Symmachiella macrocystis: one gene and its partner. The protein of the gene in region 2 binds, or shares a complex with, the protein of the main gene of each other region. Links are inferred from orthologs where the notes say so. Each region holds a gene or a part of one and is shown on either strand. Other genes may lie near its edges.

Region 1 (11,653 bases), on a different replicon or contig from region 2:
ATCGACCAGTTGTTGCCGACGGCTGGGTTTTTGTGTTGCGGGCCTTGGCAGATTTTTACCAGCACGGTGTTCTTACCACTTTCCAAATGCACCGCTGCGGTAAAGCGATCCAGCCGTGTGCCGTTGAGCCATTGCCGGCGCGCGAAGACTTTTTTGCCGTTGACCCACACCGAGAGATTGTCGTCTGCGCCGCAGCGAAGTTGTACGTCCTGGTCGCGGGGGGAGAAGATTTCGGTATAGGCATAACCGACTGCCTCTTCCACCGGAGCAATGGCGGTCACCAGGTTCACGTTCCCCAGCTTGTCCGTGGTGCGGAAACGTTTCCAGGAAATGTCCCGTCCGTTTTGTCCAGGATAAGTGGCCTGTAGGTCGACGGTCTCTTCGGGCGGAAAGACGGTGTCAAACCCGCTTTTGCCCGGCGCATCAAACGGTCCCAGCACGTGCCAATCAATCACCAACCCCATGTGGTCGATGATGCTTACTTCGCGGCCGACCGCTTTCAATTTCGCCGCCGTCGTTTGGATTAACCCGCTCTCCCGCGCCGCACGAAAGGCCGTTTCATACACCCGGGCCGCCGCGGCGAATTTTTCCGCTTGCTGAAATTCATCGCCCTGTTTCAACAACGCCGTAATCGCATCGTTACGGAATTCGGCGTCCGCTATTTGCGTGGCGACAAAACGATCGCGAAAATTCGGGTCCAACCGGTCCAATAGCCCCAAGACCAAACGGCGCGAACGGCCTTGATGTCCAGCATCCTGCACGTAGTCGCGCAGTGAGTGTAGAGGGAACTGCGGCGAAGTTTTTTTCAACTCCCGCCGGGTCACCTGTTCGTAGATAGTGCGATACCAATTTGCAGCCAGGATGTTGTCGGTATCCATCGCTTCCAGCAGTTGCGGCAAGACTTCCATGCCGGAGTTAATGAGTTCTTGTGCCGCTTGCTTGGCCGCCGCCGAACCTTGACCGCCCGGTCCGCAGGCAGCGATTATTTGCAGATGGTCATCAATTTCATCTGCCTTCGCCTGAAGCGGTCCAGCAAAAATGAGCACCGCCGCGATCCAAGACACCACACATCGCCCAGTCATCGCAAAGCTTTCGGTTGGTTTTTTAGAAGGCCGTTTGGATCGCCACACATTGATTCCGGAAGGCCCATCGTACCGCAAGCCGTTTCGCCAACGCAAGAAACGCTTGCCCCACCGACGCGTCGCCGATACAAATAAAGCAAGAACTCCCCCACCGCATTGAACGCCTCCCCGAACCCGAGCGACCACTGTGCATCAACCGGCGATTGAATTCTTTACCGCTTCCGATGGATATCGCCTGCATTACCGCCGGTGGAGGGCGGCCCACGACAAGCCGCGGGGGACAATCGTCGCCTTGCACGGCATTCAAAGTCACTCCGGATGGTATTCCGCGTCCAGCCGCCAGCTGTGCGAGGCGGGTTATGACGTGCTCTTTATGGATCGCCGCGGATCGGGCTTAAACGAACGCAGCCGTGGCGATGCCCCGCATGCGGACCGGTTGTTGAACGACGTGGCGCAGTTCCTGCAGTGGGTTCGTTTTACCAATGAGCCTGGTGGACAGGCTCCCGTGATCTTGATGTCGGTCAGTTGGGGCGGGAAATTGGCTGCACTCACGGCAGCGCGGCGACCGGAGTTGCTCGACGGTTTGGCTTTGCTGTATCCCGGCATCCGCACCAAAATCCGCGCGACGGCTAGGCAAAACTTCAAACTGTCACTCGCCGATGTGGGAGGCGCGCAAAAAAAACGTGTGCCGATTCCGCTGCAGGATCCCAGTCTGTTCACCACTGATCCCGATTGGCAAACCTACATTTCTCGCGATCCGCTCACCTTGCGCGAAGTGACCGTGGGGTTTCTGCTGGTCAATCGACAAATGGATCGGCAATTGCTCGATGCGCCCGATTGCATCGTGTGTCCCTCGCTCCTGATGCTCGCCGGGCAAGACCGTATCATCGACAATCGCGCGACACGCGGCTATTTCCTGCGTTTCGCATCCCATCAACGCAAGCTGATTGAATATGCCGATGCGGCACATACTTTGGAGTTCGAGCCGAATCGTGACGAAGCGGTGCGGGACTTGTTGTACTGGATCGATACGATCAGCTAGTCGGCGATTCGCGGCGGATTGCCTATGGGCTACGGGCGAATGTGTGTTATGATTCTGTACGACAGTGCGCTCTGACATCAACTTCTACGAGGCCCAGCCATGCGAACATTTCCGCAAATTCTGCTTCTGCTTTTAGTAACCTGCGGAATATTGTCGACAGCCCGCGCCTCTGACAAACAGGCTGCTGAAAAACCGGCTACTAAGGAGAAAGCTGCCGATGCCTTGGTCAAATTGAATCCAGAAGGAACCGTTTTGCTGGACTTGAAAGGCAAACGCGTTTTGCTGAAGACCAAAATTGTGCAACGCGAAGCAGTGCTGGAGTTTTTCTGCTGTTTGTCTCAAACCATGGAACACGAATCGATCGTCTCCTTGGATTCCAAGGCGATGTTCATCCATGCCGCTTTGCTGCGAATTGGTGCCAAGCCGGGCAAGCCGGCGCAATTTGAACCGGAATACAAACCGCCCACCGGCCAAAAGATCGACATCTTTGTGCAATGGCGGGATAAAAAGAAAACACTGCATCGCGTTCGCGCACAAGATTGGGTGCAGCGCGTCACGCGGCGGTTCTATTCGGTGCCGATGGAAAAATTGCCGAATGATCTGAAAATCCCCGCCGAATCGGAATTGCGCTACGACAAATTCGCCAAGGAATTGCTGTGGTTCGGTCCCATGACAGTGGAACAAAAAAAACGCCTGCTCGCTTGGAGCAAGGATGCGGCCTATAAAAAGGGAATTGAGAAATTTTTTGACGACAGCCAACCGCGCAAAATGAAGGCCGATTGGATCTTTGCCGGCAGTCAATTCGTGCGCGACGAACCGGGGGGACCGGAATACTATTTGGCCGAATCGGGACAGATTATCAGCGTCGCCAATTTTTCCTCCTCGGTCATCGACGTGGCCATGAAGAGCACCGATTCTGAGGCGAACCTGCTTTTCGAGGCGGCGACCGATCAGATCCCTCCTCTCGGCACCGAAGTCACCGTCGAGTTGATTCCGCAATTCAAACCGGTCAAAGGTAAAGCGACGAAAAAACCGGCCGCAGCACCGGGAAAGTTGCCGGCAAAATCATCGAGCAAATGACTGCAACGCGCGTCGGCAACGAATTGAGAGACCGTTGTTCGACGAGCCAAGCTGCGGGGACTTTACCGAACGGGGAATCTTCGAGGGTGAATCTAGTTAGTGTTGATTCACGCCTTGTACTACGCCGATGTAAAATCATGCCTCGCTGCATCGCTGTGTTCCGAAGAATAAACACCCGACTTTATTCATTCACACGGCAAGACGCCTGCGGCGATTCACACTGACGGCCTCCGTTTTGAGACGGCGGTCGTCCGGCACGACCATTTTTACGGCGTGCTCAACCGTTCTCGCTGAATGTAATGTAATGTAATGCGATCTCGCGCGAAAAGATAGATTTTCCGGGCCGCGCGATGATCGATCAATACGTTGCGGTGTCTCGCATTCGAGGACTTGACTCGTATGACGCGAAAGCCACGCCACCACGCCCTCCCTGCGGGCGCGACACGTCCCAATTTTTTGGCCGTGCTGATCACCTGCTCCGCCATTGGAGTTCTGGTTCTCAATTTTCAATTGGAACCGGCCCGCGCCGTTTCCCGCAACACGTTGAAACGGCCAGTGATCTCACAAATCGCGCCGCGTGCCGCATCACCGGATGTAGCCAGCGATGCCACAGCCGAAAACGGCGGTACTACCGACGAACAAGATAAAAGTTCGGCGATGCTCGGTGCGGTCTGCCGCGGTCGAGTCGCCTTGTTGCTCAATATCGCGCTGTTGGAAGACGGCATTCGCATGTTGGAAAAGCATCCCGGTTATTCGGCGAACTTTCACAAACAGGAATGGTTGGACGAAGCCGAAGAACTCACCGAATTGCAGACCATCGAAATCAAGAACCGTCACCAACCGTTTAGCGTCTATATGCATTGGCTCAATGGCGACGCCGGTCGCGAAGTATTGTTTGTCGAAGGCCAACACGGCAACAAAATGGTTGTACACGCCGGCGGCAACGGGCTGAAAAGCAAACTCACTTTGTCCATTGCCCCCGACAGTTCCATCGCCATGGGCGAATCCCGCCATCCGATCACCCAAGCCGGTCTGCTGAACCTCGCAAAAACCATGGCCCAGTTTCGCCGCCGAGATTTGGCACACGGCGACAGCGTCGAATGCTGTATGGGGCAAGAACAACTGTTCAACGAACGCCCTTGTTACAGTTTCACGCTTAACTTCCAAGACGAAGAGGTCGAAGCGGACTACCGGAAATCGGTTGTTCTCATCGACAAGGAATGGTCCATCCCCGTGCTCGTCCAAAACTTTGGATGGTACGACACCGAAGATGAAGAGATGGCCAAACTGACTCCGGAACAGTTGGACGAAGAAACCTTCTTAGAATACTACGCCTTTTCAAACATCGATTTCGATACCGAATTGCGGAGCGATGATTTCGAAAAGGACAGCCCCAAGTACCGCTTCTAAGACGAGCGGTGAACCTTGGTTCGCCGTTTGCTGTCCCTCCCATGGAATTCGGTCGATATTCCGGTTGGCGGGCCCTCACCCCCGACTCCTCTCTCCCCGAGGGGAGGATATTTGGAAAACGGCGAGTTTAAGCTCGCCGTTTTTTCGTAGGTCATTCCGTTCGATTTGCTTTCTCAATTCACACCTCGCCCGTTCACTCGCCTTGCTGTTCGCATTCCGCTAAAATCCTGACATGATTACCATCGTTGATTACGGAATGGGCAACCTACGGAGCGTGCAAAAGGCGTGTGAGCGCGTGGGGATTGACGCGCGCGTCTCATCGGACCGCGGCGAAATTGCTACGGCGGAAAAACTAATTCTGCCGGGAGTCGGCGCCTTTCGCGATGCCATCGCAGAACTACACAAACAGGAATTGGTCCAGCCGATTCTGGCCCACATTGCCGCCGACCGGCCTTTTCTGGGGATTTGCCTGGGACTGCAGATGCTGCTTGAGATCAGCCACGAAGATGGCCGTTACGACGGATTGGCTGTCATCCCCGGCGAAGTGGTCCGCTTTCCCGATTTCGAGGAACTCAAGGTGCCCCACATGGGGTGGAATCGGCTGAAGGTCTCCGGCGAGCAACCGCTGTTGGCGGGGATTCCCGACGATGCCTATTTCTACTTCGTGCACAGCTACTACGTCGCCCCGCAGGACCAATCGGTCGTGGCCGCCACGAGCGACTACGGAATCGACTTTGTCTCAATGATCGCGCGAGGCAATATGTTCGCCACGCAATTCCACCCCGAGAAAAGTCAAAAGGTCGGATTGCGACTGCTGAAAAATTTCGCCGAACTCTAAACGCCCGCATGGCGGCTTTGGTTTGGTACTCCTCGACTTGCTATTGAAAATAACTGCTCATGGAATTGCTCCCCGCGATCGACCTGCGTGACGGAAAATGTGTCCGCCTGCGACAAGGTGATTACGACCAAGAAACGATCTTTGGCGATAATCCGGCTGAAATGGCTGCGCGCTGGGAAAGCGAAGGGGCCAGCCGTTTGCATCTGGTCGACTTGGACGGTGCCAAAGTCGGTCGCCCGGTGAACCTCGATGCTGTGCGGGGGATTGTCGAAGGGGTCAGTATTCCCTGCCAACTTGGCGGTGGTATTCGCGACGAAGCGTCGATTCAATTGTTGCTCGACGATGTCGGCATTCAACGGGTGATTGTTGGCACACAGGCGCTCAAGCACCCCGACTGGTTTCGCGAAATGGCGGAAAAATATCCCGGCCGTTTGATTCTAGGGGTCGATGCCCGCGACGGCATGGTCGCCACCGAAGGCTGGCTGGAAGTTTCCAAAACTTCGGCCATCGAGTTAACACAAAAATATGCCGGGTTGGACCTGGCTGCGGTGATTTACACCAACATCGCCAACGACGGCATGATGGCCGGTATTGATGACGGCACGCTGCGGGACTTTGCCGAATTAGCAAAAACCGGCATCCCCGTCATCGCCTCTGGCGGCGTGACGACACTCAAAGACATCGAAGCTTTGTTAGAAGTCGAGCGCCAACATCCCGGCGTAAACGGAGCAATCATCGGCCGCGCACTGTACGAGGGAACAATTCAACTCCCCGAAGCCGTGACGCTGGTCCAAAAATAAACTCCCCACAAACACAGGGGGTGGCAGCGATTGCGAAGCAATCGGTGTGCTGCAAGCACAAGAAGCCGCAATCCGACGTTCCCTGGTTTGTCGAACTTCCCTGTTAGATCACGCGGACATTGCGGCTTCTTGCGGGCTGCGCCCGCCCCGATAGCAGAGCTATCGCGGCCACCCGAGGAAGGGGGACTCCGCGTTAATCGTTGATTTGCATTCCAATGCGCGATTGGATGTCAGACGGTACTGAATACGGGAGTTCCACGGGAAGTGAAGATTGCACTGATGCGGCATCATTGTTAGCGACTGCGGTTTCGAGTCTGCGGGCCAAATCGGTGACATCACTGATGCGTTGAATCCATTCGTGGACGTATTTCTCAATGGCGGCCTCGGATAGCCCAATTTGAATCGACCGATGTTCCATTCGCTCCAGCCGGACATCGCGTTCCGGGTCCCACTGAATTCGGACGGGCGATTTCTCTTTGCGGCGCGACCATTGTTCTTCGGTTTCGTCGTGGGCAGCATCAAAATGGCTCAGGCAGCTATTGCGAAGCGCCCATTCAAATCCTTCTCGCGAAATATCAATCGCCAGAACGCGCTCCTGCCCCGGTTTTGTTCCCCAACCGCAACGGTACATCATCCACAGAAACGACGGTTTGATCCAAGTCATCCGCGACATCTTAAAGGGGGAAACGAACGTTTGGGCACGTAATGCCCGCGTCGCAATCTGCGGTGAATACGCTTGGTAGACACGTATTGTCTGGTCATCAAACTGTGCCCGAATTTGTCGCAATGGTGGTCCCGTATTCATTTGCCTCTTCCAACTATGTAAGGAGTGTCCGTCGAGAGATAAATCTCAACGGCGGAGTATGAACACGACACATAGAATTTCAAATAAGTTCACAGGGGGTGGCAGCGATTGCGAAGCAATCGGTGTGCTGCAAGCACAAGAAGCCGCAATTCGACGTTCCTTTGTTTGTCCAACTCCCCTATACGATCACGCGGACATTGCGGCTTCTTGCGGGCTGCGCCCGCCCCGATAGCGAAGCTATCGCGGCCACCCGAGGGGGTGTGCTTTATTCACCGCGCAGTGTTTCTAGAACGGGGGTTTGGACGGCTTTGCGGACGGCGAAGAGTGCGGCGAACATGCCGGCTAAGAAGATCGCCGCTAGGACTTCGGCTCCCATTCCCCAGGGGACGTCGGCTCCGGTTGTGAGCAGGTGTGGGAGCATGGCGGCTAGTGCTGAGAGCGTGCCGGCTGCCAGTCCCCAGACCAAGAGCAGGCCGTTTTCCCATAGCACCAGCCAGACGAGGCTCATGTTGCGAAATCCGACGGCACGCATCAGTGCCAATTCGTTCCGCCGTTCGAAAACATTCCGCAGCATCACTGTTGCCAAGCCAAAGGTACCCAGCAGTAGCCCTAGACCACCCAGTGCCAAAAACGTGGAGAGATACGTATTCTGCACGGCTAAAAAACTGGCTAAGCGGTCCGAGACAAATTGCGCGTCGAATCCACGACCGATTTTGGACTCCAATACTTTTTCCACGCCCTCAGCGACCTGGCGGTTTTCGGCGAGCGACTTGTTGTCGTCGTAGGCGACGTCGATCAGAAAATATTGCGAGCCTCCTTTTGCATGCGGAAACACACGATCGAAATTCGTTGCTGACATCAGCAATTGTCCCTGAAACACGCTGCCGTCGAACATGCCCATGATCTTGAGTTTCTTACCGCCCGGCACGTCGACCGTTTGACCGATGCCCTTGTGCAGACTGTACATGAGGGTATTCATGTCGCCCAACACGGGAATCGTGCCGTCCTCCTGCGGTTCGTCCAACAACTTCCACGGATTCTCGCCCGGCGTATCAGCAAACTTGAAGCGGCGTTGGCCATCGGGCGGATCGATCAATTGCCGGGGGACGCCGAGGATGGTCGGCAGGCGAGTTTGGAAGATGTTCAAACAACTCGCATCCTCACCGGGGCGGACACGGAATTGCGCGATGGAATGCACCGTCTTCAGCGCCGCTTTAGAAGCGTCATCGTCGAGGCCAAATTCCGCTCGCCCATCTTCGGAATTTAGATCGAACAGAATCGGTTGTGACGACTCGGCAACGAACGTATAGCCACCGTTGCCCGAGTCCTTATCGGGGCGTTCGACCGCCGGGTTGCGGTGTCCGGCGGCCACGGCGGCCACGACAAAAGTGGCCGAGGCGATTAACCCAGCAGTCAGCACGCTCCGCGAACGATTCCGCGCCGCATTCTGCCGGCTAAGCCGTCGCAATCCAGCCAGGCCTCGTCCCTGAATCGACGTCCGCGTGTCCGCAGCCAGTCGATAGGACAACAGCGCCAGCGATGCCACCAACAGCGAAATCCCCACCACGAAGAAGCAGACGATCGTCCAGGAGAATCCACCAAACGCTTCACTCTGCGGAACCAGCCCGGTCAGCACCCCCACGGTCAGTATGATCGACAGTCCAGCGCTGATTTTGAAGGTTTTCGAGAGTCGCGGCGCCGCAGTTGTAACCGGTTTTGATTTTTGAGCATCGCCAGAAAGCAGTCGCCGCACCGGAATCGCATTGATCCCCCGCATGGCCCACCAAACGGCGAGCATGGCGACGATCACCGAAATCGCCCAACCGATAATCAAGCTACCGGGGTGAATCGAGACCAGTAAAAAACGCGTCCCAATCGCGCCGATCCACCACGTCTTTAAGCCGTACACCATCAAATGCGCATAAGCAATCGCCAATCCCACCCCCAGCAGCCCCCCGATTGCAACAATCGCCAATCCTTCAGCCAGCAGCATGTTGCGGGTTTGTTTCGGAGTGAATCCCACCGCCAACAACAATCCGACACCCGTCGCACGTTGTTCGATCCCCAGTCGAAACAACAGCCCCACTAAGATGGTTGCGGAGAGAATGATGAAGAAACTAAAACCAATAAACAGCCCGCTGAAATCCGTCGTCCCGCTGGCGGCCATCAAGCCCAGCGCTTTGATCGGTTGAAACACCATGCCGATTTTGTCTGGCGATAATTTCTTGGGAAGCTCTCGCTCCCAACGCTCGCGCGCCGCTTGCAACGTTTCGCCGCCCCCCGGTACGAATCGAAACGACGTTAAATCGCCATAACGGCTGGTCCATAACTTCTGCGCGGTCTCTAACGTCACAAACGCCTTCGGCGTGCCGCGATATTCCGTCCAATAGCTATCATCACGCGAGGTGATGCGGCCCATGTCCATCTCGAACGGCTGTTCCCAATCGTCCATGGTGTCGACATCGGTGATCCCTTTAACCTCGGGCGTCAAACCCAGATCCGCCGCCGGTGAACCGTCGAGTTTCGTAATACCCCGCACCGTAAAGGTCCGCGTCTCGTCTCCCAATTCACCCTTCGATCCGGCCAAAAAGTACGCCAGTGTAATTTCATCGCCAACGCCGACCTGCAGATCCTCAGCCAGCCAGGAGTTGAGAATGATGTCGTTGTCACCCAAGGGCTGTTCTGGCGGTTCGCCAACAAACTCAAACGGTCCGAATGGTTTCTTGGCATCGCTGGTGAAAACATCGGCGTCTAATCCGGCGACGACGGAATACATCGAAAACGCATCGTCCGCCTTACCGGAGCGAAATTCATTGATCAAATAGACCAACACCGGTGAGGTCGTGTCCGCCTTCCCAGCCAATTCCTCCGCAGCATCGGCCACGGCGGTTTCTAAAATCAACCGTGAAGATTCGAGTGATAGATACGCGGGGGTTTTGTTCTCACGCACACGCAAATCCAAATCGGCCAACGTCAACACGTCACTGACGGCCGTATTGAGTTCGTCGGCGCCTTGTGGGACGCGGTCTGCGGCGGACTTGGCGGCGGCGAACAGGGCGTTGATGCGCGCGACGCGACCGTCGGGCAGACTCCGCGACCGCCGCCGCTGGTCCAAATCGAGCGTCTCCTGCAGCGTGTCGAGCGAGATGAATGCGTTGAGCGGTAACTGTTGGCTGGGGTGCAGTCCCAAACGACCGACGCCCGATTCTTGCGGGAGAATTGCCGAGACGGTCAGCACGATCTCGCGCACGTCGTCGTCGTTTTTACCCAACAAGGAATCACGCGGGACGGAACTGGGGATTTCGAGCGAGACCACCAATGTCTCGCCGACAGTCACGCCGAGCGCCGTAGCCAGATTGCTGCTCAGAACCAAGTCTTGATCCGTCGGCAACAGTGTATCGCCATGCTCGGTCAGATCCCACAGTCGCGTATCAATACCATACAGATTGACCTGTCCCGCGCGCCTTAAAAGTTGCGCATCACCGGTCCGCTCGGTTTCGAGGCTGGCCTGCATGACGATTGCCGGCGCGAGCGGCTGATACTTTTCACTGGTTTGCGCATCAAGCCGGTCGGCCAGTGATTCCTCAAAGAATCGTGGGCCGGTCAGGACATGATCGATTTGTCCCAGCCGGTCAAGCGTCATTTGCCGCAAGCTGTCTTTGACCGAATCGCCCACGACCAGCGCGCCGCCGATCACCGCCGTCGCTGCAGCGACCCCCAGCAACACAGCGAGATTCGTGCGCCAATAGTAAAACAGTGTGGAGACAACTAGTTTGCGTAGCATGATGAATTTCAGTCGAGCAAGCGGTTCTGCGCGTCAGGAAGCGTGGGCGGTCGTTTTGCGTTCGACGAGTTTTCCGTCGACCAATTCGCACCAACGGGGAAACCGCTCCGCCAATTCCGTGCTGTGCGTGACGATGATCAGCATCGTGTTTTGCTCTTCCCGAAGTTCCAACAATAGCGATCCGACCGCCGTCGCCGTTTGGCGGTCCAGGTTTCCAGTCGGTTCATCGGCCAGCAGTAACGATGGTTGATTGATCAGCGCCCGACAGACGGCAACACGTTGGCGTTCTCCGCCGGAGAGCTGCGCCGGTCGGTGCGTGAGACGCTCGCCCAGTCCGACCCGTTCGAGTAATTGCGTCGCGCGTTGTTCCTCGACTTTGCCAGTCCCCGCCCCGGCCAGCGTTGGCAAAAGCACGTTCTCCAACACCGAACATTGCGGCAATAGGTGATGGTCCTGGAAAATGAAGCCGATTTCATCATTGCGAAACTTCGCCAATGCGGCCGGCGTCATCGGCGCGGGATCGGTCTCCAGAATCGAGACGTTCCCGGACGTCGCATAATCCAGCGTGCCAATGATGTATAGCAGCGTACTTTTTCCTGACCCAGAAGGCCCGGTGATCGCGACAGCCTCGCCGCGTCTCATCTCCAGGTCGCTCCCCGAGAGCACCGATAGCTCCCCGGCGGGCGTTTCAAACGTCTTCGTCACTTGACGGGCAACAAGATCGCTCATAGGAATGTCTATTCCACTAATCAAAACAATATCAGCCAAGAAAACAATTCGGGATAGCCGGTGGGTTTTGCGCGGCAGCCCTA
Region 2 (11,818 bases):
AAGTGCCGCTGAGTCCAAACGAGTCATATCGCGACGTACCGATTTTCATAAAAGGATAATTTGATGTTAACTCGACGAAAAATGATTGCAAAATCACTCGGTGCCGCTTCCGTATCAGGAATTGCGTTGGGCAGCATGTTTTCACCAGAATTGTTGGCCATCGATTACCCACAGCCGGTTCCCGAAGCCAAGGGACTCACGGCGTATTGCAATCATTCGAATCTCATTGTGCGCTACGACAATTTGCCGATCCTCGCGTATCGGGCGCAGTCGAACTTGAAGTATCCCTACTTTTATCCCTTGAACGGCCCCAATTCGGGATTGCCGTTAACTACCGAGAGCGCTCTCCCCTACCCGCACCATCGCAGTTTGTGGTTAGGCTGCGACCCACTCAACGGTGGGAACTACTGGGGGGACAATCCTTTGAAGACAGGTCAAATTCGTTCTGTCGAATTAGCACTGGACACCGAGAAGCAGACCGACAACTTGGTGACCTTCAACGAGAGATGCGAATGGACTCGCCCCGGCAGCACGCCGCTGAACGATGTGCGTCAATACACCATCACGCGTCCCCATGATTCACAAATCTGGATCGATTGCGAGTTTGAGATCACCGCCATCGAAGATATCTCCATCAAGCGGGCGAAACATTCGTTCTTTGCTATGCGGGCCGCTTCGGACATTTCTCCCGCCTATGGCGGAACGCTGATGAATTCCCACGGAGATCTCAACGCCAAAGGCACCTATGGAAAAACCGCGGATTGGTGTGGTTATTTTGGCAAGCGAAAGCTCCGACCGGAATTGGTCGAAGGGATTTGCATCATGAATCACCCGGAGAATTTCGGAGGCAACTGCCCGTGGTTCACGCGGGACTATGGCCATCTTTCACCGTCGCCGTTGGCTTTCCTCAAGTCACCTTGGACGATGTCGGAAGGGGAAACACTCAACCTGCGCTATCGCGTCGTCCTGCACACCGGCACACCCCAAGAAGCCAAGCTGAACGAACTGTACCAACAATGGACCGCGGTCTAATTCCTCTCCTTGGATTTCGGCGTAAGTCATTGCCGCACAACGATTCGCCGGGCGGCTCATCAGTAGGGGCACCTTTCACCCCGATCACGGCGCAATTGTTCTACCGAAATATTCGATGAGTTAGCAGTTTGGCAACTGGTTCCACCAACTTCAGGCCAATCCTAAACTTGTCAATTAGGTTTGTGCCTGTGGGACCCGAGAAACACAAAAACCCCAACGAACCCCTTCGGTCCCGTGTCTTAGGGGCCTATGGGGTTCGTTGGGGTCGATTTGTAGAGTGCCGAAGGTGGGACTTGAACCCACACGAGGTTTACCCTCACTGGATTTTGAATCCAGCGCGTCTGCCAATTCCGCCACTTCGGCTGGGCGTGTTCCTAATATATGGCCTTTGACTTGATCGTCAAGTCAGCGAACCGGTTGGCGGACCTGGTTTTGGGCAACGCGACATCCGAGAGGACCGATTGTTCCGATTTCGCATCCGCCCTGCCCCTCGCGCAGCCCTGGACCGGTTGAACAACTGGGCGGGGCCTTCTAAGCTGGGCGCTTCATTTATCAAGCTATGTCGCCCCAATCCACTGACTGATCGCTCCATGAACCTTGCCGAAAACCTTCGCTATTTGTTGCTCCAGGTCCGGAATGCGAATGATCCGATGCAGACCCACGAAGTCGAAAGTTTTTCGCGGGTCCTGGGGGTCTCAACGGAACGGATTGCTGTCCACGACATGCTCAACAGCCTTCCGTCGCGTCAAAACACCGAGCAAGCGGATATTTGCCTGTTGGGGGGCAGCGGGCATTATTCGGCCGCTGGCGAAGGGGAATGGCTGATGCGGGCCTTGGATTATCTCCGCCAATTGCATGCAGCGGGCAAGCCGACCTTTGCCTCCTGCTGGGGATTTCAGGCCATGGCTCGCGCCATGGGAGGAGAAGTGGTCAAGGACATGGAACGGGCCGAGGTCGGAACGCACACGCTGACGTTGACCGAAGCGGGCCGGGCTGATCCGATTTTTGGTCCTCTGGGGGAAACGTTCTTTGGACAGATGGGGCATGAGGATTGCGTGACGCGCTTACCAGCAAACGCCGTGCTGCTAGCCTCATCCAGGCGGGTGAAGAACCAGGCATACTGTTTTGCGGATGCGCCGATTTATTGCACGCAGTTTCACCCGGAACTGAATCGCAACGATCTGTTAGCTCGCGTCAAAATCTATCCGGAATACGTCGAACGGATCGAAAACATTCCGCCGGAACACTTCGGCGAATTGTGCCGCGACACACTGGAAACCGAACAACTGCTGCCACGATTTGTCGAGCATGTTTTTGGCGGTGGGTGAACTCCCCGGCGCGGTTGATTACATCCCGGTGCCGCGCTTGGGGGGGCCGCTACTGCTTCCTCCCCCGCTTGAGCCGCCGCCGGCGCTCAGAGTGTTGCCCGATGAACTGCTAGACGATGCGCCGGAGATCAGTTCGCGGCGGGTGGCGTAGCGGATCGGAAACGCGGCCCACAGGGTATCGCTGGGACGTCCGGGACGGCGAAATTCCAGGCCGTCGAACACGCGACGGCGACCTGCGACGCTATTGTTCAATGCGTGCTCGGAGACATATTGCGTAAAACCCAGCCATTGACGGTCGGGAGCCACCATATTGAGTAGGTTTTTTCGCTCTGGTTTGAATCCGGCAAACTCCCGGGGCAACGGTGCTGTGTGCAAGGCAGTCAGCAGAAAGGCCATTGTCGTATAACCGGTGATCACGGCGAAGCCCCACCGCCCCGCTTGATAGACCGGCGCGGGAAGTTCGATATCGATGGGCGCAATCCATTCGGTGGCAACGCGCAGCAGCGAAACAAATCCGGTAAACAGCAGACACAGCGCCACGATATCGGCATAACCGGCCGGCAGCATACCATCCAGACCGATGGCCAGCGGTTCGAAAAAGTTCATCGCCAGCAGCCCGGCAAAGACGACGGACAGCAGGATGATGCCGGCGCCCCAGGCGCCTTCGCTGGCGACGCACCAGGTGACGATGCCGAAGACCAATAACAGTAGTCCGTTGAACAACAATTCCATGACGATTGGTCAGCCTGTTGGGGCGATAGTAACGCAGCCCGCCGCGAGCGACGACAGCTACGCGTGGATGTAATAACTATTTGATGACGCGCAACAATTCTTGCATCGATGTTGCACCATGCACCACCAGCCGCAATCCTTCTTCCTGCATGTAGAGTATCCCCTCTTTGCGCGCTTCGGCTTTGATGGCGGACATCGAAGGATTTTCGCGAATCATGTCTCGGATGCGATCAGTGATCACCAACAATTCGAACACCCCAATCCGGCCACGGAATCCTAAGCCGTTGCACGAAGGACATTCGTATTGCGGATTTGTGGGGGGGCGATAAAAGGCTTCGATTTTATCAGGGGCCAGGTTTGCTTTTTTGAGCAATTCTGAACTGGGCTTATAGGCTTCCTTGCAGTCAGGGCATAACTTCCGTACGAGACGTTGGCCCAGGATGGCTGTGATTGATGTGGAGACGACGAACGGCTCTACCCCCAAATCCAGCAGACGGAACAACGCGGTGAAGGTATCGTTGGCATGAATGGTGGAAAAAACCATGTGCCCGGTATTGGCTGCTTGGCAGGCGATTTTCGCCGTTTCGCCATCGCGGATTTCCCCCACCATCAGTACGTCGGGGTCTTGCCTGAGGATGCTCCGCAAGGACGTCGCGAAGTTTTGTCCCGATTTACTGTTAATCTCAATCTGTGAGACGTTTTCCAAGCGGTATTCCACCGGGTCCTCGACGGTGATGATGTTTCGCTGATAGGAATCGATCTCGTTCAGGGCGGCGAACAGTGTGGTCGACTTCCCTGCTCCAGTGGGACCGCAACTCAGCAGCAATCCGTGTGGTTGATGAATGATATTCGCGAGTTTTTTTTGGACCTGTTTGCGCAGTCCCAGATGAGCCAGTTGACTGACGGAGTTGGCTTGATCGAGAATCCGCAAACTGAGTTTTTCGCCGGCTTGCGTGCCTTGCGTTGCCACACGAAAGTCGATTTGCCGGCCTTCCAAATCGGCGGAAAAACTACCATCTTGCGGGCGACGGCGTTCTGTGATATCCATGGCCCCCAACACCTTGAAGATGTTGATCACGGCATCGCCCACCGCGCGATCGAACGGTTCAGCGGGATACATGACCCCATCGACGCGATACCGAGTAGCGACCTGATCTTTCATCGGTTCCAGGTGAATATCGGTCGAGCGGCGCAAGATGGCGTCGTAGACCAACTCTTTGGCAGCCAAATAACCTTTGGAGTTTTCGACCTGCCGCGAACGACCTTCGTCTCCCCCCAACCCGGACACCGATTTGCCTATGAATTCAATCGGCGGGCCGATCGATTCTTCGCGGGTGTTGCGGCTGCCCATGTCGATGCCGAGCCGCCCCAATTGCCGGCGTACCACCTTTTCAATGTGGCGGGGCGTCATCACTTTTGAGTTTTCCGGAACACGGTCGTTGCGTTCGCGGATGTATAACCCCAACGGAACCGCATACAACAGCGACATCGCCAAAAAACCGATACCAAAATGTGGTAGCACTAAGACCAATAAAAAGGCCGCCACGCCGGATAATAGCGCGATTGCATTCCACTGCGCGGCATCCAGTTTCAATCCGCGGCTGTCTTGGTCGATCCAATAGGTCGACCAGACCCAGAGAATCAAGAGTCCCACAATCGGAATCAGCCGCAACAGGTTGAGGTATCCCCCGACCTCCGGGCGAATGGGATTATTGCCACGATAAAACCGTCGGCCAGGAACAACCGGATAGGAAGCGGGTCCGGTCAATTTGGTCGGTGTGGGCGACTGGGCAACGACGGGTGCTATGGGGAGCGTCGCAATGACCGAATCGGCAGGCTCAGCCTGGGCAACCGCAGGGAGGCTGGCCCACATCCCCAAGCAGATGAGACAGCTAACGAAAAGAGATTTGAACACGATGGCTCCCGCGATAGGTTGGCGACGAATCCTGCGCATAGATATGAGAGGCGACCGTGGACCGCCCACCGTGAAGTGACGAATCTTACAAAATCCCCCGCGATTTGACTTCGATGCCTTTGAGGATCATCTTCAATTGTTCCACGTTGGGCGAGACTTCAAAGGCGGTGGCACGGCTGATGAATTCATGGTCGATGAAATATTTCAAACTGTCGTTGAAGGTCTGCATGCCTTCTTGGCGGCCGATGATGATGGCATCGGGCAGCTTTTCGTCCATCTCTTCGATCACCAATTTGCGGATCGTGGGATTCATGGTCATGATTTCCACAATCGGGACCCGCTTGGGATTGTCGCGAATTGTCGGCAACAACTTCTGAGCGACGATCGCGTTGAGGTTGAACCCCATACTACTACGCAATGCCGTGTGCATGTCTTGTGGAAACAGGTCCAAAATCCGACCGATGGTACTGGGAGCGGTCGAGGCGTGGATGGTTCCAAAGACCAAGTGTCCGGTTTCGGCCGCGTGCATGGCGGTCGAGAATGTTTCCTTGTCCCGCATTTCGCCCACCAGCATGATGTCCGGGTCTTGCCGGACGGCATGTTTCATGGCGATCTCGAAGTCCTTAACGTCGATCCCCACTTCGCGCTGATTGATCAAACTTTTATTTTCCGTATACACAAATTCGATCGGGTCTTCGATCGTCAAAATGTGTTTGCGTTTCCGCTCGTTGATCCAGTCCAACATCGAGGCGATCGTCGTACTTTTACCACTACCCGTCACACCAGCCAGCAGCACCATGCCTTGGTCGAATTGACACAGCGATTCCATAATTGGGGGCAGGTTCAAGCCCTCAAAGTTGGGAATGAACCGCTCGACTTTCCGAGAGACCATGCCTACATGACCCATTTGGATAAACAGGTTCACACGAAAACGCCAGTCTTCACCTTCGTATTCCACGATATGGGCAAAGTCCGCACCGCCATCGACGTCGAAAATCCGCTTTGCCCGATCGTCCATCATGGCGAAGCAGAGTTGCTCCATTTTTTCTTTCGTCAGAATGTCCATCTGCAATTCGCGGAGCGTTCCCTTGATCCGCAAGATCGGCGGCTTGCCCACCTTGAGGTGCAAGTCCGACCCCTCAAATTTGATCAACTGACGAAAAAGCTTATTGACCTCTAAATCGCCGGCGGGACCGGTGACTGAAGGCATTTCCGGATCTGACGAGTCTGTGGTAGCTTCAGTAGCGGTCGCCATCAACTTTGCTCCGAATCAACTGCGAAATCACTCAAGACACAATACCCGCCGCACTTACGCCCGCGAAACAGGCGGAGCACACTGGGTCTTCTTATTCTAACGTGCACAAGCGGCGATTCGCTAGCGCCAATTCGCAAGGAGCACGATTTCTCGCCGACGCGCATCCTTCCCCGCGCGGCTCATGACACGATTCTAACCCGGCAAAACCGGATTGGGCCGCACAATAACACCACGTTCGGCCAAATAGGCCTTGGTTTCCGGAATCGAATATTCCCCATAATGAAAGATACTGGCCGCCAAAGCTGCATCCGCTTTCCCGTCGGTCACCGCTCGATAAAGATGTTCAGGACAACCCGCTCCGCCGCTGGCAACAATCGGAATCTTCACCGCTTCAGCCACGGCGCGGGTGATCGGCAAGTCGTAGCCATCTTTGGTTCCGTCGGCATCCATCGACGTCAACACGATTTCCCCCGCCCCAAGCGCCTCGACTTCACGTGTCCATTCGACCGCCTGCAAGCCGGTCGGTACACGTCCGCCGTTGATGAACACTTCCCAAAACTCCTCACCCTCCCGATCGACTCGCTTGGGATCAATGTTCACCACAATGCACTGGCTGCCGAATCGCCGAGCTGCTTGACGAATGAATTCCGGATCTTTGACCGCCATGGAATTGATCGAAACTTTATCACACCCCGCATTGAGCAGCGTGCGAATGTCATCCAAATTGCGAATCCCACCGCCTACCGTCAACGGCATGAAAATCACCTCCGCCGTCCGCTGCACGATGTCGACCAGAATATCGCGTTCCTCATGGCTGGCGGTGATATCCAAAAACACCAACTCATCGGCCCCTTCTTCTTCATACCGCGCCGCCACCGCAACAGGATCGCCCGCATCGCGCAGATTGACAAAGTTGGTCCCTTTGACCACACGTCCACCATGCACGTCGAGACAGGGAATAATCCGTTTGGCCAGCATAGCGTCACCGTGAAGTCATCGAGAAAGGTATAAAGTGATTCTGATAGCTCAATCTAAACCACCCGGACCAACCCGTCAATCACCCGCGCCCACGACTAAAGGCAAGTTTCCGGCAGCCCGACTCAACCTACGGGGTTTGTCTGGCGATCCCTTCACGGAACTCGCGCACGAGTTCTTGAACCCCGCCCGCAGGGAGCAATTGGTCCCGTTGGGGATTCTTCGCAAGCTCCTGTTCGATACGCATCTGTTCCGCGGGGCGGTCCAATCGTTGATAGGCCGCATGCAGAAATAAGTTGCACCCCAATTTCGCCGTATCGTGATCAGACTGTTCGCGAAGCGCTTCCCATTGGGGGACGAGCGCGCTCAACTGTTCAGCGGTCAGTCCTGCGACAAACTCTGTGGAGAACATCGGCACCAGCGATGTCACCGCGAGATGCTCCGGCAGTAGCATCAGAGCACGGTCTTCGGCCGCAGGTCCATACTGTTCAAAATGGAACGTCTGTTTGACCAACGGAGCTAAGGTGTTTGTGGCAAAGTCAGCATACTCCGCCGTCTTTTGACGCACCAACAAGATTTGCGACAGCACAATCGCATCGGCCAGCCCGGCATTTTTGTGAGGTGCGGTTTCCAGGGCGGCGCGGAAAAACGTTTCGGCCTCAGCAGCGGCCTCTAGACTCAAGAAGACTTCGGCGATGTACAAATTGCGTAGCAAACGCGGCATCGACGTCTGTGTGTCCAACCACTGATTCTGATCCGCCACCAATTGCTGCTCTTCGGGCGTTGCTGTTTCAGGGATTTCCGCAGGGGGCGGGAAAAACGTGCGTTCGAACTCAGCCAACTTCGCTGCCGCCTCCTCGGTGCGGCCCAATTTATCGAGACAGTAGTAATGAAAGAACGCAAAATTCTGTTGTCCAACAAATGGCTGAAACATCGACTCCGATTCGGGAGGAATTTCAGGAGGAAGTTCCGCCGCCGCTTGTTCATACCATTCCAGCGCCGCATCATAATCTTTCTGCAACAGATGGTAATGTCCCACCTGTGCTTTCTCAGCAGCATTGACCGTCATCCACTCGATGTCACCCGTTTCGACATCAAAAATCGCCGCCGGATCGCCCTGCTGTAGCCCCCACCTGAGAAACTCCGTGAGCAATGAGCGATAGGTTGGTGTGTACGTGAACCACACCGAAAGTTTCTCTTCGGTCGGCGACCAATGCGGAAACGTGACCCGCATGCCGGAAAAGACCGCATCGCCTATTGCGCTTCCATTCCCGGGAGCAACATAGATTACGTCGCGCGCCAACGGCTGCGGGAAAAATGCCATCGCCCAATAACTGTCACCCAGCGTGCGTGAGAATGCTTCTGGAGCAACATAGGCCAATTGATCCCCCGTTGCGTTCCACCCGGCAAATTTTCGCACCGGGCGAACGTTGATCGGTATGGATCGCGTGCCGTCCAACGCGACGAACTGCAACAAGGGCGATTGCTCACCAGCCACGATTCCCATTCGCTTGCCATCGGGCGCCCAATGCAATTGTGCCAGTTGTTTGGAGTCGGTCAGAAGGGGACGCACCTCACGCGACTCGGCGTTGCCGACATACAGCACATACTCCGTTTGGTTTTCGGCCGGCGTCGATGCGGTGATAAACGCGAAGTGCGCTGCTTGCCGGGACCAAGCTGGGCGAGCGGCGCGGAGCTTTTCAATCGAGACCAACCCATTTTGCCCCCGGCCAATAGCAGTCTGCGGCACGCGCCACCAATTCGCGCCGTCGGTTTCACTGATCCACATCCCATGCCGCGATGGCGGTTCTTTATTCGCCGCCGCCAGACAGACAAGATATTTCCCATCAGGCGAATAATCAAAAATGACCGCGGAAGCTGCATGCGGAAAGACGCGCCGCGACGCGCGGGAATCGATGTCGAATTCATAGACTCCGTGATGATGTTCATCGACCTGTTTGACGTACAACACCTTCTGCCCGCCGGGATGCCAACGGACCGCCAAGTTTGCGGCCACGTATCCCGTGTGCAGGCAATCGGCCTCGAACAAGGCCACCGGTTTTGAGGTGTCCGCATCGGCAGTTTCCGTGCGCAACCAACAGGTGTATCGGATCGGCTGTTTTAGAAACGCGCGACCTTCAGGCGCGATGTCCCAGGGAATGGCTGCGGCCGGACCGGGAGGCGGCGCGTCGGGGTCGATTTGCCGCGCGACGGCTGTCGTGAACAACATCCGCTTATTGTCGGGCGCCCACAGCGGCGTACTGGTTGCGAGCGTGTATTCGTCTGGCTGGAAGACTTTCTCCAACGCACCGGTTTGCGAGTTGGTGACAAACACCCCCTCAGCTCCATGTTGGAAACCGGCCGCCTTTCCGTTGTCGGAAAACGTGATCGTGCGGTCTTCCCGCACTTGCTCGCTGCAGCCTCCCATTAAAAAGGGGAGTACCAACCAACCGGTCAACGTGAGCAAGGAAAGGTGTCGGCGCATGATGATCCCTTTGAGGCATTGGGGCCGTCGGCCCAGAAGGGGCCGGATGTCATCCACGCTTTATAAGATCCACCGACAAGCCGTTTTATTCCCCAGATTTTTCGAGAATGCAAAGTATTCGTAGGTTACCCAACTCGAAATGTCCTGCATTGGTCAGAGACGTCAGGGGGGGCTGGGGACGGGCGAAGTCCCCCCCCAGTTTACTACAACCAGTTTCAAAACTGTTTCCGGTTCAAAACTGGTTCCGGTAGTGAACAGTTAGCGATTTTGCAACTGATTCTAGAACGAGAAGCACCACCTCTATTCCGTGGATTCATCCACCGGTCTCAGAGAGAGAACGCATTGACTCATTAATTCAATCTGCTCGCGCGTACATTTTTCGTCTTCTGAATTATTGAAAAGAAAGTCTTTGTCACCGATGGAGACAACAGCAATGAGTTCATAAACAGCATCTTGGGGGGCGGGGGTTCCTTCTTGTGAATGATAAATCACAACCTGGTCGTCGATGACCTCCACGGTACTAACGATGTCAGTGTACTTATTCTGAGCATATTCGCGAATATTCTCGATTGTATCCAACAGCGGCATCGTATTCCGCATCGTGAGTATAAAAAAGGAGCCATTGTAGAAATTGATTTCTCGGGATTTGCCGCTCGTGTCTCCTAGGCCATTTGGGTCCATAATCCAATCCATTTTGGTCCCCTTTGGCACATCAATCAACGCTGGAACACCGGTTTCTGAGAGATCCAAGGTGACGAGTTCTATGCCTTGATCTTCATGGTTGTTGGCCGGCTCACCAACAGCGTCAACTTCCAAGTCGCCCTCTTCTGGTTCCGCTGAATTCTTATTACAGCCACCCATGGTGACGAGAATAATGAGGAGTAGAATGCGAAAAACAGGTGATTCTGGAATGATCATCAATCAGCTCCGACAAGTCTGGTGTGGATGCGTTAATCGCGAGCGCTCTGAGGATTGGTAGCCCCCTAGCTCGGAAATGATAATTTCAACGATAATCGGGAGAGCCTGTTTTCTCAACCCGCCAGTCGACGAAATGGCGGCATGATTTTTAGTTCACATCATTCTAAAACTAGTTGCAAAACCACTACTCAGTGTTCACTGAAAAAAGATTTCGGATAATCCCAAGGCTCGATGGTAAAGGCGTTTTTCAAGCATTTAAGTCGCATCCCAAAAATATTTACTGTTTGAAATGGTTTTGAAACTACTTGTAAGTGCAAGAATCTCAAACGAACTGGGGGGCGAGCGAATGCTCGTCCCCAGCCAGCCTGAGCCTGACAGCTATCGTTAGTCTGTGCACTACGACTAGCAGGGAAAAATATCCGGCCCGTCCGCTGCGCCTGTCTTGAGGTCGTGACTCCGCCACAAGTACCAGCTGGCAATCGTCGCATGCGGTCGCCAGGGGGCGGAGAGTTCTTCGCTGGTCGTGCGGTCGGGTAAATCTTCCAGACGGTACAGGCTTTTCATTGCATTGCGAATTCCTAGATCGCCGTGCGGAAAGACATCCGGCCGGCCCAGGCAGAACATCAAAAACATCTGCGACGTCCAGACGCCAATTCCCTTGACCTGTACCAATTCGGCAATCACCTCGTCATCGCTCATCCGCCCCACGGTCCGCAGTCGCACGGTACCGTCCAACACCTTGGCCGCCAAATCGTGCAAGTACATCGCCTTCTGCGGCGAAATCCCCGCCGTCCGCATTTCAGCGGGCGAAAGCCGCGCCACCTTTTCCGCTGTGGTGGTCCCCGGACCGACAAGTTGATCAAACCGCCGACGAATACTCCGCGCCGCCATGGTCGAAATCTGCTGCGCAATGATCGAACGCACCAGCATCTGAAACCGCTGCGGCCGCAACTTCAACACCGGCGGCCCAACCGCATCGATCAACGAACGCATCACCGGATCGGACCGACGCAGATGCCGGCGCGCTTGCTTCAATTGGGGTTCAGGGAATGACATGGCATTTCAATCATGTTGAGAGACGACCGATGCGGGCGATCTGTTAGGTGTCGGCGAATTCACCGCTAAATTCAAAATGGTCTTTCCCAGACGCCTTGGTACACTTATTCATGACAATCCTG

Evidence for each region.
Region 1: the proteins of hisF (region 2) and hisH are in contact, whole or in part, in a crystal structure (PDB 6RU0), measured with the Thermotoga maritima proteins. The link is inferred for Symmachiella macrocystis from one-to-one orthologs. Residues at the interface, in WP_004080486.1 of Thermotoga maritima: Met1, Leu2, Ala3, Arg5, Ser40, Glu41, Asp45, Glu46, Ala70, Glu71, Ile73, Asp74, Ile75, Pro76, Phe77, Asp98, Lys99, Ser122, Gln123, Glu161, Thr195, Leu196, Asn247, Arg249, Glu251; in WP_004080484.1 of Thermotoga maritima: Asn15, Arg18, Arg22, Arg117, Leu118, Pro119, His120, Met121, Gly122, Trp123, Asn124, Asn134, Gly135, Tyr136, Tyr138, Val140, Tyr158, Glu180, Lys181, Ser182, Ser183, Lys184, Ile185.

The regions. Positions count from the first base shown.
Region 1 is NZ_SJPP01000003.1:339,806-351,458, reverse strand. The notes cover bases 3,909-6,649. They hold hisH (imidazole glycerol phosphate synthase subunit HisH), read left to right. Parts: upstream 3,909-4,846; coding sequence 4,847-5,452; downstream 5,453-6,649. Other genes in these bases: CA54_RS24780 (DUF4291 domain-containing protein), read right to left, coding at 6,446-6,649; hisA (1-(5-phosphoribosyl)-5-[(5-phosphoribosylamino)methylideneamino]imidazole-4-carboxamide isomerase), read left to right, coding at 5,512-6,252; CA54_RS24795 (DUF1571 domain-containing protein), read left to right, coding at 3,909-4,614. In the rest of the region: CA54_RS24810 (hypothetical protein), read right to left, coding at 1-1,082; CA54_RS24805 (alpha/beta hydrolase), read left to right, coding at 1,270-2,124; CA54_RS24800 (YdjY domain-containing protein), read left to right, coding at 2,224-3,204; more of CA54_RS24795, read left to right, coding at 3,604-3,908; more of CA54_RS24780, read right to left, coding at 6,650-7,057; CA54_RS24775 (ABC transporter permease), read right to left, coding at 7,323-10,841; CA54_RS24770 (ABC transporter ATP-binding protein), read right to left, coding at 10,875-11,570. UniProt on the Escherichia coli protein: IGPS catalyzes the conversion of PRFAR and glutamine to IGP, AICAR and glutamate. The HisH subunit catalyzes the hydrolysis of glutamine to glutamate and ammonia as part of the synthesis of IGP and AICAR.
Region 2 is NZ_SJPP01000001.1:573,663-585,480, forward strand. The notes cover bases 5,348-8,253. They hold hisF (imidazole glycerol phosphate synthase subunit HisF), read right to left. Parts: upstream 7,241-8,253; coding sequence 6,455-7,240; downstream 5,348-6,454. Other genes in these bases: CA54_RS02260 (type IV pilus twitching motility protein PilT), read right to left, coding at 5,348-6,217; CA54_RS02270 (TolB family protein), read right to left, coding at 7,368-8,253. Outside these bases: CA54_RS02235 (DUF6807 domain-containing protein), read left to right, coding at 64-1,032; CA54_RS02245 (type 1 glutamine amidotransferase), read left to right, coding at 1,623-2,360; CA54_RS02250 (CvpA family protein), read right to left, coding at 2,379-3,092; CA54_RS02255 (GspE/PulE family protein), read right to left, coding at 3,169-5,007; more of CA54_RS02260, read right to left, coding at 5,093-5,347; more of CA54_RS02270, read right to left, coding at 8,254-9,722; CA54_RS02275 (hypothetical protein), read right to left, coding at 10,023-10,640; CA54_RS02280 (DNA-3-methyladenine glycosylase family protein), read right to left, coding at 11,043-11,696.